3 regions of the Inquilinus sp. OTU3971 genome follow, and region 2 is predicted to be linked to each of the others. Evidence: riboswitches for the same ligand, from Rfam matches in the RefSeq annotation. Region 2 holds a riboswitch; each other region holds the start of a gene.
The links. Region 2 has a riboswitch for thiamine pyrophosphate ahead of thiB (thiamine ABC transporter substrate binding subunit). Riboswitches for the same ligand answer to the same signal wherever they lie in the genome.

Region 1 (4,976 bases), on a different contig from region 2:
AGCGCCTCGACCAGCGCCACCAGCACCACATGCTTGAGGACGTCGGCCTGGTTGCCGGCGTGGAAGGCGTGGCGGTAGTTCATGCCGCCCGCAGCACCGCCACCCAGCCGGGCAGCGGCGTCCCGTTCTCGGTGCGGGCCCAGGCGGCCTCGACCTCGGTCACGGTGAAGCCGGTGGCCGCGGCGACCGCAGCCAGATAGCCGGGCGAATGCAGGTAGCGGTGGCGGTCGCCCAGGCGCCAGCCTTCCCCGTCATGCGACTCCGCGGTCAGGGCGAACCAGCCGCCCGGCCGCAGCACGGCCCGCGCGGCGGCGAAGAGCGGCGCCAGATCGCCGATATAGACCGCGACATCCGCAGCCAGGACCAGGTCGTAACGCTCCGGCCAGCCCGCCAGGGCGGCGACGATCTCGCCCGGCTCCAGCCGGTCGTACAGCCGCCGCGCCATCGCCTGCAGGATCATGCCGGGCGACAGGTCGATCCCGTCCAGCCGGCGGCGGCGGTCGGCGAAGGCGGCGCCGGCCAGCCCAGTGCCGCAGCCGAGATCGAGGATGTCCAAGCTGCCCTCAGGAACCAGCCGGTCGACGGCACGGCGCAGCAGCGCCGGCCCGCGATAGTGCAGGGCGTCGACCAGCGACGTCTCGAAGCGCGGCGCGTACTGGTCGAACAGGGTGCGGACATGCGCCTCGGGCAGCTGCGCCGGCACCGGGGCGGCGCCGATCAGCGCCAGCCGCACCGCGGCGCCCATCCGGTCCTCCGGATCCAGCTCCAGCGTCGCCCGGTACGCCGCGGTGGCATCGCCGCCGGCCGCCTCCAGCGCCTGGCCCAGGGCGTAGCGGATCTCGACGTCGCCGGGGGCGATCTCGATGGCGGCGCGGATGGCGTCAGCGGCCTCGGCCGGCCGGCCGTCGGCGAGCAGGGCGAGGCCGATCTCCAGGCGCCGGCGCGCCCGCGGATCCGGGATGGGGAGGGGAAGGGTCATGCTGTGGCGTCCCATGCGCCACGGCCGCGCCGCAGTCGCGCGCGGGCTTATAGCCGAAGCGCCCCCGGATCGTCGAGAGGCACCCGAGACAGCTCAGGCACTGGTGGGATAGATGAAGCCGTCGGCCTCGTAGACGCCGCCATAGGCGCCGGTGTCGGGGTTCCAGAATCGCACCGCGGTCCAGTCGTTGCCGCTGGAGACGTCGATCACCGACTGCTCACGGTAGATCCGGCGCCGGGTCGCCCCGTCATTGCCCCAGTTGGTGTGCGACACGGTGATCTCGCGCGAATTGCGCACCGACACCACCACCGAGATGTGCCCGGCGCTCAGCCGGTCCGACCGGCCCAGCACCAGCACGGCGCCGGAGCGCGGCGCGCCGCCCTTGCCGTAGACGCCGTCGGCCTGGTCCCACCAGGTCCAGGCATCGCCCTTGATCTGGATGCCGGAGACGGCCCGGGCATAGGGCACACATTCCTCCGGCGCGTTGGCGGTGACGTAGCGGGCGACGCCGGCGCCGGTCGGGTTGCGCACGATCTCGCGCCCGCCGCCACAGGCGGCCAGGGCCAGCGCGACAGACAGCACCAAGGCATGTCGCAGCATCGTTCTCAACCGATGACTCAGAAATCCACCCCAATGTGTTGGAATGTAGATATTTTTAGGAATGCGGTCAAGATCGGGACGGAGCGGAGGGCTGGCGGCCTTCCGGGAAAACCAGGTTCACGGCGTCCGGCAGCTGCCGCTTGACATCCCATCCCGGCGCGCGCTCTGATCGGGGCGTTCCGAGGGGAGCTCCGGTAAGGAGCTGAGACACCACACCAACTGCGACGTGGGAACCCTTCGAACCTGATCCGGGTCGTGCCGGCGTAGGGAATGGAACCACATGCGCGCTCAGCCGCTTCTCCAGTCTTCCGTCTTTGGCACGCCCTCAATCCGTCCGATCGAGGAGGCCGTGTATGCCCAAGGACGTCATCCCCACAACCGTCACCACCGGCCCGCTGCCGGCGTCGCGCAAGGTCCATGTCGCGGGCGAGCGCAACCCCGACCTGCGCGTCGCCATGCGCGAGATCGTGCTGTCGCCGGAATCCGGCGAGCCGCCGCTCCGGGTCTATGACGCCTCCGGCCCCTATACCGACCCGGCGGCGCTGATCGACATCGGCGCCGGCCTGCCCGCGCTGCGGGCCGGCTGGATCGCCGCCCGCGGCGACGTCGAGGCCTATGACGGCCGGACGGTGCGGCCGGAGGATGACGGCCGCCGCTCCGGCGAGGCCGCCAACCTGTTCGAGTTCCCGCGCGGCGACCGCCGCCCCTTGAGGGCCCGCGGTGGCACCGCGGTGACGCAGATGGCCTATGCCCGGGCCGGGATCGTCACGCCCGAGATGGAGTATGTCGCCATCCGCGAGAATCTCGGCCGCGAGCGGACGCTAGAGCAGGCGGCGCGCGACGGCGAGAGCTTCGGCGCCGCGATCCCGGACTATGTCACGCCGGAATTCGTGCGCGACGAGGTGGCGCGCGGCCGGGCCATCATCCCGTCCAACATCAACCACCCGGAATCCGAGCCGATGGCGATCGGCCGCAACTTCCTGGTCAAGATCAACGCCAATATCGGCAACTCGGCCGTCACCTCCTCGATCGCGGAGGAGGTCGAGAAGATGGTCTGGGCGATCCGCTGGGGCGGCGACACGGTGATGGACCTGTCGACCGGCCGCAACATCCACACCACCCGCGAATGGATCCTGCGCAATTCGCCGGTGCCGATCGGCACCGTGCCGATCTACCAGGCGCTCGAGAAGGTCGGCGGCGTGGCCGAGGACCTGACCTGGGAGATCTTCCGCGACACGCTGATCGAGCAGGCGGAGCAGGGGGTCGACTACTTCACCATCCATGCCGGGGTGCGGCTGCCCTACATTCCCCTCACGGCGAAGCGGGTCACCGGCATCGTCAGCCGCGGCGGCTCGATCATGGCGAAATGGTGCCTGGCGCATCACCGCGAGAGCTTCCTCTACACCCATTTCCGCGAGATCTGCGCGATCATGCGGGCCTATGACGTCGCCTTCTCGCTGGGCGACGGGCTGCGGCCCGGCTCGATCGCCGACGCCAATGACGCGGCCCAGTTCGCCGAGCTGGAGACGCTGGGCGAGCTGACCAAGATCGCCTGGGAGCACGACGTCCAGGTCATGATCGAGGGCCCCGGCCATGTGCCGATGCACAAGATCAAGGCCAATATGGACAAGCAGCTGGCGGTCTGCGGCGAGGCGCCGTTCTACACGCTCGGGCCCCTCACCACCGACATCGCGCCGGGTTATGACCACATCACCTCCGGCATCGGCGCGGCGATGATCGGCTGGTTCGGCACCGCCATGCTCTGCTACGTCACGCCGAAGGAGCATCTCGGCCTGCCGGACCGCGACGACGTCAAGACCGGCGTCGTCACCTACAAGATCGCGGCCCATGCCGCCGACCTGGCCAAGGGGCACCCGGCGGCGCAGGCACGCGACGACGCCCTGTCCCGCGCCCGCTTCGAGTTCCGCTGGCGCGACCAGTTCCACCTCTCGCTCGACCCCGACACGGCGCTCGCCTATCACGACGAGACGCTGCCGGCAGAAGGCGCCAAGACGGCGCATTTCTGCTCGATGTGCGGCCCGAAATTCTGCTCGATGAAGATCACGCAGGAGATCCGGGCCTCGGCCGAGGCCGGGATGGAGGAGATGTCGGCGCGGTTCCGCGACGGCGGCAGCCAGATCTACCGCGCGGCCGAGTGACCGCCGGGCGGCCCGCGCGGGCCGGGAGGAAAATCATTCTTGGTGCGCGCGGAGACGACCGGTATAGGACTCGGAGCGGAATTTGACCGCTGGCGGCCCGGGGCGGGCGTCCGTCCCGGGCTGTCGTCGACGGCGCTCGGCGCGAGGAGATTTCGATGGCAGCCCTTTCCGACCATGCGGCCAAGGCCGGGCTGATGACCCGGTTCCTGCTGCAGCGCCGGTTCCAGCGGGTCGCCTGGCGCAACTGGGTGGCCGACCGGATTGCCGGCCGGGTCGGGCGCGGCCCGGTCTCCGGCACGCCGGAGGCCCGGGGCGCCGCCACGGCCCTGACCGCCGAAGGCTTCGCCATGACGCCCTGGCTGATGACCCCCGACCGGGTCGCGGAGATCCGGCGCCACTTCGCCGGGCACCCGTCCTTCAACCCCTACAAGCCCGAGCACGGCACCTTCCAGGCACCGGAGCAGGCGCCGAAGGGCACCCATGTCGCGCATTTCCGGCCGGAGGTGGTGGTGAACGCGCCGCACGCCCTGGCGATCGCCAACGACCCGGCGGTGCTGGAGGCGGTGCAGGCCGCCCTCGGCTGCAGGCCGACGATCAGCTACATGGCCGCCTGGTGGTCGATCGCCGGGGACGAGGAGGGGCAGCACGCCGAGCTGTTCCATCGCGACTATGACGACTGGCGCTTCATCAAGCTGTTCGTCTACCTCACCGATGTCGATGCCGGGGCCGGGCCGCACATCTATGTCCGCGGTTCGCACCGCGAGGATCGGCTGATGCCGATCCGGCGCTATTCCGACGCCGAGGTCGAGGGCGCCTTCGGCCGCGAGCGCTTCGTCCGGTTCGAGGGGCCTGCCGGGACCAGCTTCCTGGAGAACACCTTCGGCTTCCATCGCGGCCAGCCGGCGCGGACCTCCGCGCGGCTGATTTTCCAGGTGGTCTACTGCCAGGGCCCGATCCTGTACGGCCCGCTGCGCCCGATCGTCGAGGCCGGCCGGGTGGCGCCGGGCCTGACGCTCGATCCGCACGTCAACCGCGTCTACCTCCGGGCCTGACCCGGATGATGATCCCAGGGTCGTCATGAGCCGCCCCCGGCCATGGCGTTGGCGATGAACCTCGCCCGGGTCAGGGCGGCCGGCGGCCAGGCGGCGCTGTTCCTGCTCGCCTTCGCGCTCGGCAAGGGCTCCGCCTTCTTCGGGCCGCTGCTGCTGTCGCAGGTGATGAGCATCCAGGACTACGGC
Region 2 (4,976 bases):
GCTGGCGCATTCGACATTGCTGACGGCAATCAAGCCACGCGCCAGCGACTAGCGAACCGGGAATATCATCACCTCTTCCCGGACTCTCTTCTTCGCGATGACGGCCAACTTCCCGGATGGGAACGAAGCCGTGCACTCAACTGCATTTTGATCACAATGAACACCAACCGAAACATTTCCGCCAAGGAACCTTTGAAATACCTTTCGGAAAGGGTCGATCGAGCCGATCTTGGCGAGGCAGTGGTCCGCGATCGGCTGCGGTCTCACATGGTGCCCTTTGATGAGTTAAAGGTCGGTGGATACGCACAAATCGAGGCCGCCGCAGAACGCGAGAGCAAAATCCGATCGGACTACCAAGCCTTCCTGCGCAAGCGAGCTGAAGCAATCCGAAACGCGTTCAAGGCACTGGGCGAGGGTCGGAATTGGCCAAGCGAAAGCGTTTGAACGAGCCACCGAGCGCTGATAGCTGCCATAGAGTTTGTGGACAATCCCCGGACCCTGTCGGGCCCGGGGCGTTGCGGATCGGCCTCAGTCCTTGGGCTGTGCAACGGTGCGCAGGTAAGGCTTCAGCGTCTTGAAGCCGGCCGGGAACTTCTGCTTGGCCTCCTCGTCCGAGACCGAGGTGACGATGATGACGTCCTCGCCGTTCTTCCAGTCGGCCGGCGTCGCCACCTTGTGCTTGGCGGTCAACTGCAGCGAATCGATCACCCGCAGCACCTCGTCGAAGTTGCGGCCGGTGGTCATCGGGTAGGAGATCACCAGCTTGATCTTCTTGTCCGGCCCGACGACGTAGACGTTGCGCACGGTCTGGTTGTTGACCGCGGTGCGGCCCTCCGAGGTGGTGCCGGCATCGGCCGGCAGCATGCCGTAGAGCTTGGAGACGACGAGCTCGGAATCGGCGATCACCGGGAAGTTTGGGGCGTAACCCTGGGTTTCCTTGATGTCCTGGGCCCAGCTCTCATGCCGGTCGACCGGGTCGGCGCTGAGGCCGATCACCTTGACGTCGCGGCGGTCGAACTCCGGCTTCAGCTTGGCCACGGCGCCGAGCTCGGTGGTGCACACCGGGGTGAAGTCCTTGGGGTGGGAGAACAGCACGCCCCAGGACGAGCCGAGCCAGTCGTGGAAGCGGATCCGCCCCTCGGTGGTCTCGACTTCGAAATCGGGCGCGTCCTCACCAATCGCGAGCGGTCCGGCCATTTTTTACCTCCAGTTATCGTTAATTGTGTAATTTTACCCCGTCGCGAGGCCGGTGTCACCAGGAGCCTTGCCGCAGGGGGCCTGTCACCTCGTTGACACAGACAGAGCGCGCCACGATGATGCGCGCGTCTTGCCGGGGTGCCCGAACGGGGCTGAGAGGCGCGTCAGCGTCAACCCGACGAACCTGATCCGGGTCATGCCGGCGGAGGGAGCGAGAGACGACGCCTCAGGCATCGGCACATCCCTCGCTCCGCCCCGCTTCGACCCTGCGGAGGAAACGCGATGCGCCTGTTTGCCGCCGTCCTGCTGACGGCCCTGACCTCCGCCGTTGCCGGCCCGGCTGCGGCCGAGACCCCGGTGCTCAAGGTCTACACCTATGAATCCTTCACCGCCGAATGGGGGCCGGGGCCGCAGGTGAAGAAGGCCTTCGAGGCCGAATGCGGCTGCACGGTCGAGTTCACCTCGGTCGAGGACGGCGTCGCCCTGCTGTCGCGGCTGAAGCTGGAGGGCAAGTCGAGCCAGGCCGACGTGGTGCTGGGTCTCGACACCAACCTGACCGCCGAGGCCACCGCGACCGGCCTGTTTGCGCCGCATGGCCAAAAGCTCGACGGGCTGTCGCTGCCGGTGGCCTGGACCGACCCGGTCTTCGTGCCTTTCGACTGGAGCTACTTCGCCTTCGTCTACGACAAGACCAAGGTGCCGAACCCGCCGCAGAGCCTGCACGACCTGGTCGAGGCCAGCGACCTCGAGCTGACCATCCAGGACCCGCGCACCAGCACGCCGGGCCTCGGGCTATTGCTGTGGGTGAAGCAAGTCTATGGCGACAAGGCACCCGAGGCCTGGGCGAAGCTGAAGCCGCGCATCCTCACCGTCACCCCGGGCTGGAGCGAGAGCTACGGCCTGTTCCGCAAGGGCGAAGTGCCGATGACCTTCAGCTACCTGACCTCGCCGCCCTATCACGTGATCGCGGAGAACGACAGCAATGTCGGCGCCGCGGTGTTCAGCGAGGGCAACTACCTGCAGGTCGAGGTCGCGGCCAAGCTGGCCTCGTCGCAGCATCCCGAGCTGGCCGACAAGTTCCTCGCCTTCATGCTGAGCCCGGCGTTCCAGGACCTGCTGCCGACCACCCAATGGATGTATCCGGCGGTGACGCCGAAGGCTGGCCTGCCCGACGCCTACAAGGCCCTGCCGACCCCGGACAAGGCCCTGCTGTATCCGCCGGAGGAGGTCGCGGCCAACCGCGCCGCCTGGATCGCCGAATGGCTGCAGGCGACCAGCAAGTAAGACAGAGCCCTTGGGCCGAGCCACCTCCTCACCCTCCCGCCGCCAACGCGGCGGGCCCCTCCCTCTCCCCGAGGAGAGGGAAACCGAGCGCCGCCCCTTTCTCCTCTCCTTGGGGAGAGGTCGAAATCGCATTGCGATTTCGGGTGAGGGGGAAGCCGGCGCCGGACGTGTCCGCCGATCCCTCCGGATGAGCTCTCTTCCCGGCCTGCTGGCCCTGCTCGCCATCCTGGCGCTGATCGCCACCGCGGCGACCGGCCTCTTCCGCGCCGCGTCCGAGTTCGACCTGCTGTCCGTCTGGGCCGACCCCTATCTCTGGTCGGTGCTGCGCTTCACCGCGCTGCAGGCCGGGCTGTCGGCCGTGATCAGCGTCGCCATCGCCATCCCGGTGGCCCGCGCCCTGTCGCGCCGACGCTTCCCCGGCCGCACCCTGCTGCTGCGCCTGTTCGGCCTGCCGATGATCGTGCCGGCGGTGGCCGGCGCCTTCGGCATCCTCACCGTATTCGGCCGGTCCGGCCTGCTCGCCGACCTGTTCGCGGCGCTGGGGCTGACCATCCGCCCCAACATCTACGGCCTGACCGGCATCCTGCTGGCGCATGTGTTCTTCAACATGCCCTTCGCCGTGCGCGTCCTGCTCGCGGCCTGGGGCACGATCCCGGCCGAGAGCTGGCGCCTGGCCTCGATGCTGGGGCTGCGCGGCGCCGACCTGTTCCGGCTGGTCGAATGGCCGATGCTGCGGCGCCAGCTGCCCGGCCTCGCTGCCCTGGTTTTCCTGCTGTGCTTCACCAGCTTCGCCGTGGTCCTGACGCTCGGCGGCGGCCCGGCCTCGGCCACCATCGAGATCGCGATCTACCAGGCGCTGCGCTTCGACTTCGATCCCGGCCGCGCCGTCGCCCTGTCGCTGCTGCAGGTCGCCCTCTGCGCCCTCTTGGTGCTGGCGGCAATGCGGCTGACCGGCCGGGTCGCCGATGAGGGCGGAATCGGCCGCCCGGTGCTGCGCGGTGATGGACACACGGCAGCGGCCCGAGTGATCGACACCGCCGCGCTGGTCCTGGCCGCCGGCTTCGTGCTGCTGCCGCTGGTGGCGATCCTGGTCGAAGGCCTGGGCGGCATCGGCAAGCCGATCCTGTCCAGCGCCGCCTTGTGGCACGCCGCCGGGCGCAGCCTGGCCGTGGCCCTCGGTGCCGCCACGCTCGCTTTGGTGCTGGGCTGGGCCCTGGCGCACAGCATCGCCGTGCTGCGCATCGGCCGCCGGCGGCGCCGTCTGGCGCGGTTGTTCGAGCTGAGCGGCACGGTGGTGCTGGTGGTGCCGCCGCTGGCGCTCGGCGCCGGCCTGTTCGTCATGCTGCTCGGCACCGCCGACCTGCGGCGCTGGGCGCTGCCGATCATCGCCGTGATCAACGCGCTGATGGCCCTGCCCTTCGTGCTGCGCCTGCTGGTCGGCGCCGCCGAGCTGGCCCAGCACCGCCATGGCAGGCTGGCCGACAGCCTCGGCCTGTCCGGCTGGGCACGCCTCAGGCTGGTGGAATGGCCGCTGCTGCGCCGGCCGGCCGGCTTCGCCATGGCGATCGCGGCGGGCCTGGCCTTCGGCGACCTCGGCGCCCCCGCCCTGTTCGGCCGCGACGGCAACGAGACCCTGCCGGTGCTGGTGGCGCAGCTGCTCGGCGCCTACCGGCTGCAGGAGGCGTCGACCGTCGTGCTGCTGCTGGTGCTGATGGGGCTGGCCCTGTTCGGCCTGATCGAGAGGATCTTCGGTGGCCACACACGCGATTGAGATCGAGGGCCTGACCTATCGCTACGAGGCGATGGAGATGCGCTTCGACCTGGCGGTCGAGGCCGGCGCCTTCGTCGTGCTGTTCGGGCCCAGCGGCGCCGGCAAGAGCACGCTCCTGAACCTGATCGCCGGCTTCGAGGCGCCGCTGTCCGGCAGCTTGCGCCTGCTCGGGCGCGATGCGCTCGGCCTGCCGCCGGCGGCCCGGCCCGTCACCACCCTGTTCCAGGACCACAACCTGTTCCCGCATCTCACGGCGGCGAAGAACGTGGCCCTGGGCCTGCACCCCGGGCGGCTGAGCCCGGCCGAGACGGCGCGGGTGCAAGAGGCTCTGGCCCATGTCGACCTGTCGGGGCTGGAGGCGCGCCGGCCGGCCGAGCTGTCCGGCGGCGAGCGCCAGCGCGTCGCTTTGGCCCGCAGCCTGGTGCGCGACCGCCCGATCCTGCTGCTGGACGAGCCCTTCGCCGCGCTGGGCCCGGCGCAGCGGCGCGAGATGGTGCAACTGGTCGACCGGCTGCGGCAGGAGCGCGGTTTGACCGTGCTGATGGTCAGCCACCAGCTCGACGCCCTGCCCGGCATCGATGTGCAGGCCGCCTTCATCGAGGATGGCCGCATTGCCGCCACCGGCCCGGCGACCGAGCTGCTGACCCGCCCGCCGCTGCCGGAGATCGCCGATTATCTCGGCTATGTGGGGCCGGCGGGCTAGCCGGCCCGGCCACAGACCAGC
Region 3 (4,976 bases), on a different contig from region 2:
CGCCGCGGCGCGCCGGGAGATGGAGCGGCTGTTCATCCACCTGCCGGACCGGGACCTGGCCTATCTGGCCGAGGGCTCGGCACTGTTCGACGACTACATGGACGCGGTCGGCTGGGCGCAGGACTACGCCCGGGCCAACCGGGACGTGATGCTGAAGCAGGCGCTGGCGGCGATGGCCGCCGCCTTCACCGAATTCGGCGTCACCGACGAGGCGATCAACTGCCATCACAACTACGTGGAGCGGGAGCATCACTTCGGCGAGAACGTCTGGGTCACCCGCAAGGGCGCCGTGCGCGCCCGCGAGGGGGACCTGGGCATCATCCCGGGATCGATGGGGGCGCGATCCTTCATCGTCCGCGGCAAGGGCAACCCCGACAGCTTCTGCTCCTGCTCCCACGGGGCCGGGCGGGTGATGTCGCGGACCGAGGCGAAACGGCGGTTCACGGTCGCCGACCATGAAGCGGCCACCGCGGGGATCGAATGCCGGAAGGACGAGGGCGTCATCGACGAGACGCCCAAGGCCTACAAGGACATCGACGCCGTGATGGCCGCCCAGTCCGATCTGGTGGAGGTCGTGCACACGCTGCGCCAGATCGTCTGCGTCAAGGGATAGCGAACGCCACGGGCAGCGGTCCGGGCAGCCGGACCGCTGCCTGCCGTTGCTCGTGGTCGACCGACAAGAACGATAAGAAAGAACCGACCATGATCACGATCGACGGATCCGAGGGCGAGGGCGGGGGGCAGATCCTGCGCTCGGCCCTGACCCTGTCCCTGGCGACCGGCACCCCGTTTCGGATCGAGAGGATCCGCGCGGGGCGCGCCAAGCCGGGGCTGCTGCGCCAGCATTTGACCGCGGTGAAGGCGGCGGCCGAGATCGGCCGGGCCGCGGTGACGGGGGCCGAGCTGGGCTCGACCGCGCTCGGCTTCGCGCCGGGCACGGTCGCGGCCGGCGAATATGATTTCGCCATCGGTTCGGCCGGGTCGACCCTGCTGGTGCTGCAGACCGTGCTGCTGCCGCTGGCCCTGGCGAACGCGCCGTCGCGGCTGCGGCTGCAGGGCGGCACCCATGCCATGGGCGCGCCGAGCTTTGATTTCGCCGACCGCGCCTTCCTGCCGCTGCTGCACCGCATGGGCTTCCATGCCCAGGCGGTGCTGCGCCGGCACGGCTTCTATCCGGCGGGCGGCGGCGTGGTCGAGGTCGAGGTGATGCCGCGCGGCCAGCCGGCGCCGCTGGTGCTGGAGCGGCGCGGCGCCCTGGTGTCGCAGCAGGTGGATGCGGTGGTCACCCATCTGCCGCTGCATATCGCGGCGCGGGAGACGGCGACCGTCGCCAAGGCCCTGCGCTGGCGGGACGAGGCGCTGGCCCCGGTCCGCGCCGTCGCCGCGGAGGGGCCGGGCAACTGCCTGACCGTGACGGTGGCGCATGAGCACGCGACCGAGGTCTTCACCGGTCACGGCCAGCCCGGCCTGCCGGCGGAGGATGTCGCCGCCGCGACGGCAAAGGCGGTGCGGCAGTATCTCGCCAGCCGCGCCCCGGTCGGGCCGCATCTGGCGGACCAGCTGCTGCTGCCGATGGCGCTGGGCGCGGGCGGCCGGTTCGTCACGGTGCCGCCGACGCCGCACACCCGCACCAACATCGCGGTGATCGAGGCCTTCCTCGGCGCCCGGATCGTGGTGACCCGCCACACCGGCCGCAGCGTGCTGGTCACGGTGCCGGCGCGGTGAGCGCGAGGCCGGTGCGCTTGACACCGGCCTTCCCGGCTTGCGAGCCTGTACCCGGAAGTGACACGGGGTGCCCGCCGAAGTTCGATCCGGGGGGCTGAGATCATACCCGTCGAACCTGATCTGGGTCATGCCAGCGAAGGGAGCCGTCACGCGATGCCCATCGGGCCCCGATCCCCAGGATCGATCGCCGACTGCTCCCTCCACTGGAGGAGGAGCGGAATGGCTGTTGCGGCACCGGAATCGAGGCGGCGCTTCGACCTGTCGGTCTATCTCGTCACCGACACGCGGCTGAGCGGTCCGCGCGGCGTTGCCGCCGTGGCCGCGGCGGCGGCGCAAGGTGGCGTCACCATGGTGCAGTTGCGCGACCCCGACGCCACGACGCGCGGGCTGATCGCCGCGGCCGGGGCGCTGCAGGCGGTGCTGGCGCCGCACGGCGTGCCCCTGGTGATCAACGACCGGGTCGACGTGGCCCTGGCGGTCGGCGCCGACGGCGTCCATCTCGGCGACCGCGACATGCCGGCGGCGACGGCGCGGCGCCTGCTGGGCCCTGGCCGCATCGTCGGCGTCACCGTGCATGACGCGGCCGAGGCGCGGGCGGTCGACACCGGCGTCGCCGACTACGCCGGCATCGGCCCGGTCTTCGCCACCACCACCAAGGCCGAAGCCCGGCCGGCGATCGGGGTCGAGGGCTTCCGGGCGCTGCGCCGGCTGCTGCCGCTGCCCGCCGTCGGCATCGGCGGCCTCGACGCGGCCCGGACCGCCGAGGTGATCGCGGCCGGGGCGGACGGCGTCGCCGTGGTGTCGGCGATCTGCGCCGCGCCCGACCCGGAGGCGGCGGCCCGGGCGATCGCCGCTGCGGTGACGGAGGGGCGGACGCGATGATCCCGCCCCGCACCATCCCCAACGTCCTGACCATCGCCGGCACCGACCCCTCGGGCGGCGCCGGCATCCAGGCCGATCTGAAGACCTTCTCCGCCCTCGGCGCCTATGGCTGCGCGGTGATCACCGCCCTGGTCGCCCAGAACACCCGTGGGGTGCAGGCGGTGGAGCTGGTGTCGCCGGCCTTCGTCGCCAAGCAGATCGACTGCCTGCTGGCCGATGTCCGGATCGATGCGGTCAAGATCGGCATGCTGGCGACCGGCGAGATCGTGCGCGTGGTGGCCGACGCGCTGCGCCGGCACGGGCTGACCCGGGTGGTGGTCGACCCGGTGATGGTGGCGAAGAGCGGCGACCGGCTGCTGGATCCCGACGCCGTGGCGGCGCTGCGCGAGGAACTGCTGCCGCTGGCCACTGTGGTTACCCCGAACCTGCCCGAGGCCGCCGACCTGCTGGGCCGCACGCCGGCCGAGCACCGGGACGAGATGCCGGAGATCGCCGCGGCGTTGCTCGATCTCGGTCCCCGGGCCGTGCTGTTGAAGGGCGGCCATCTGGCGGAGGCGGAGAGCCCGGACCTGCTGCTCATGGCGGCGGGGTCGCTGACCCTGGCAGCGCCGCGGATCGCCACCCGCAACACCCACGGCACCGGCTGCACCCTGTCCTCCGCCATCGCGGCCTTGTTGCCGCAGCGGCCGGACCTGGAGACGGCGGTGCGCGAGGCGAAGACCTACCTGACCGGGGCGCTGGCCGCGGCCGACCGCCTGTCCGTCGGCGGCGGCCACGGGCCGCTGCACCATTTCCATGCATGGTGGGGGTGACCGAGCCGGCCACCCCCGCTGCTGCGGCCGCTCAGCCGACCTTGTTCTTGTTGTAGACGTCGAAGGCGACGGCGGCGAGCAGCACCAGGCCCTTGATCACCATCTGCAGGTCGATGCCGAGGCCGAGGATCGACATGCCGTTGTTCATCACGCCCATGATGAAGGCGCCGATCACCACGCCGGTGATCTTGCCGACGCCGCCCGAGGCCGAGGCGCCGCCGATGAAGCAGGCGGCGATGGCGTCGAGCTCGTACTGGTTGCCGGCCTGCGGCGTCGCCGAGGTCAGGCGCGCCGTGGTGATCAGCCCGGCCAGCGCCGCCAGCACCCCCATGTTGACGAAGGTCAGGAACACCAGCTTCTCGGTGTCGATGCCGGACAGCTTGGCCGCCTTCTCGTTGCCGCCGACGGCGTAGATGCGGCGGCCCAGCGTGGTGCGGGTGGTGACGAAGGCGTAGAGCACGACCAGCACGCCCATCAGGATCAGGATGTTGGGCAAGCCGTTATAGGTGGCCAGCAGATAGCCGAGCCCGGCCAGCGCCACCACCGTGGCCACGTTCTTGATCACGAAGAACAGCAGCGGCTCCTGCTCGACCCCGTGCTGGATCTCGTTGCGCCGCTTCTGGACGTTGAACCACACCAGGATCAGCGGCACGGCCAGGCTGATCAGCAGCGTGGTGATCCAGACCTTGCCGTTGCCGGTGAACAGCTCCGGCAGCGACCCGAACGGCTCGAAGATGAAGCCCGAGGACATCTTCTGGAAGTCGACCGGCACCGGACCGGCGCGCTCGCCGTTCAGCACCATGATGCAGAGGCCGCGGAAGGCCAGCATTCCCGCCAGGGTGACGATGAAGGACGGGATCTTGCGGTAGGCGATGAAATAGCCCTGGGCCGCCCCGATCACCGCGCCCAGCACCAGGCAGGCGATGGCCGCGAGCCAGGGGTTGATGCCCTGCCATACCATCAGCGCGCCGCCGACCGCGCCGACGAAGCCCGCCACCGACCCGACCGACAGGTCGATATGGCCGCTGACGATCACCAGCAGCATGCCGAAGGCCAGCACGATGACGTAGGCGTTCTGCTGGATCAGGTTGCTGAGGTTCAGCGGCGTGAACAGCCGGCCGTCGGTCGCGATCTGGAAGATGATCATGATCGCGACCAGCGAGAGCAGCATCGCGTATTCGCGGATGTTGTTCTTCAGGAACTCGCCGATCCGGGTGTTCGCGCGCTCCTGCAGAGCGGTGGTTTCGGTGGTCATTGCCTGGCCTCCCTAGGCCCAATCTCTCTCGAGCGCATGATCGCCCGCATGATGTTTTCCTGGGATGCGTCCCGGGCCGGCATCTCGGCGACGAGGCGGCCCTCGTTCATGACGTAGATCCGGTCGCACATGCCGAGCAGCTCGGGCATTTCCGAGGAGATCATGATGACGCCCTTCCCGGACGCCACCAGCTGGTTGATGATCGTGTAGATCTCGTATTTGGCGCCGACGTCGATGCCGCGGGTCGGCTCGTCGAGGATCAGCACCTCAGGCTCCGCGAACAGCCACTTGCTCAGCACCAC

Region 1: another riboswitch for thiamine pyrophosphate. It lies ahead of thiC (phosphomethylpyrimidine synthase ThiC); the one in region 2 lies ahead of thiB (thiamine ABC transporter substrate binding subunit).
Region 3: another riboswitch for thiamine pyrophosphate. It lies ahead of thiE (thiamine phosphate synthase); the one in region 2 lies ahead of thiB (thiamine ABC transporter substrate binding subunit).

Annotation. Positions count from the first base shown of each region.
Region 1 is NZ_JASATH010000060.1:13,722-18,697, reverse strand. It holds gene AAHM41_RS16790 (23S rRNA (adenine(2030)-N(6))-methyltransferase RlmJ) at 1-83, opposite strand, end outside; gene AAHM41_RS16785 (class I SAM-dependent DNA methyltransferase) at 80-979, opposite strand; gene AAHM41_RS16780 (CHAP domain-containing protein) at 1,073-1,579, opposite strand; TPP riboswitch at 1,752-1,867, shown strand; gene thiC (phosphomethylpyrimidine synthase ThiC) at 1,933-3,738, shown strand; gene AAHM41_RS16770 (phytanoyl-CoA dioxygenase family protein) at 3,894-4,790, shown strand; gene AAHM41_RS16765 (hypothetical protein) at 4,833-4,976, shown strand, end outside.
Region 2 is NZ_JASATH010000017.1:12,702-17,677, forward strand. It holds gene AAHM41_RS06530 (GmrSD restriction endonuclease domain-containing protein) at 1-444, shown strand, start outside; gene AAHM41_RS06535 (peroxiredoxin) at 529-1,197, opposite strand; TPP riboswitch at 1,322-1,425, shown strand; gene thiB (thiamine ABC transporter substrate binding subunit) at 1,480-2,481, shown strand; gene thiP (thiamine/thiamine pyrophosphate ABC transporter permease) at 2,669-4,252, shown strand; gene thiQ (thiamine ABC transporter ATP-binding protein) at 4,233-4,955, shown strand; gene AAHM41_RS06555 (class I SAM-dependent methyltransferase) at 4,952-4,976, opposite strand, start outside.
Region 3 is NZ_JASATH010000028.1:20,323-25,298, forward strand. It holds gene AAHM41_RS09795 (RtcB family protein) at 1-613, shown strand, start outside; gene rtcA (RNA 3'-terminal phosphate cyclase) at 703-1,725, shown strand; TPP riboswitch at 1,779-1,886, shown strand; gene thiE (thiamine phosphate synthase) at 1,945-2,607, shown strand; gene thiD (bifunctional hydroxymethylpyrimidine kinase/phosphomethylpyrimidine kinase) at 2,604-3,419, shown strand; gene mmsB (multiple monosaccharide ABC transporter permease) at 3,451-4,674, opposite strand; gene mmsA (multiple monosaccharide ABC transporter ATP-binding protein) at 4,671-4,976, opposite strand, start outside.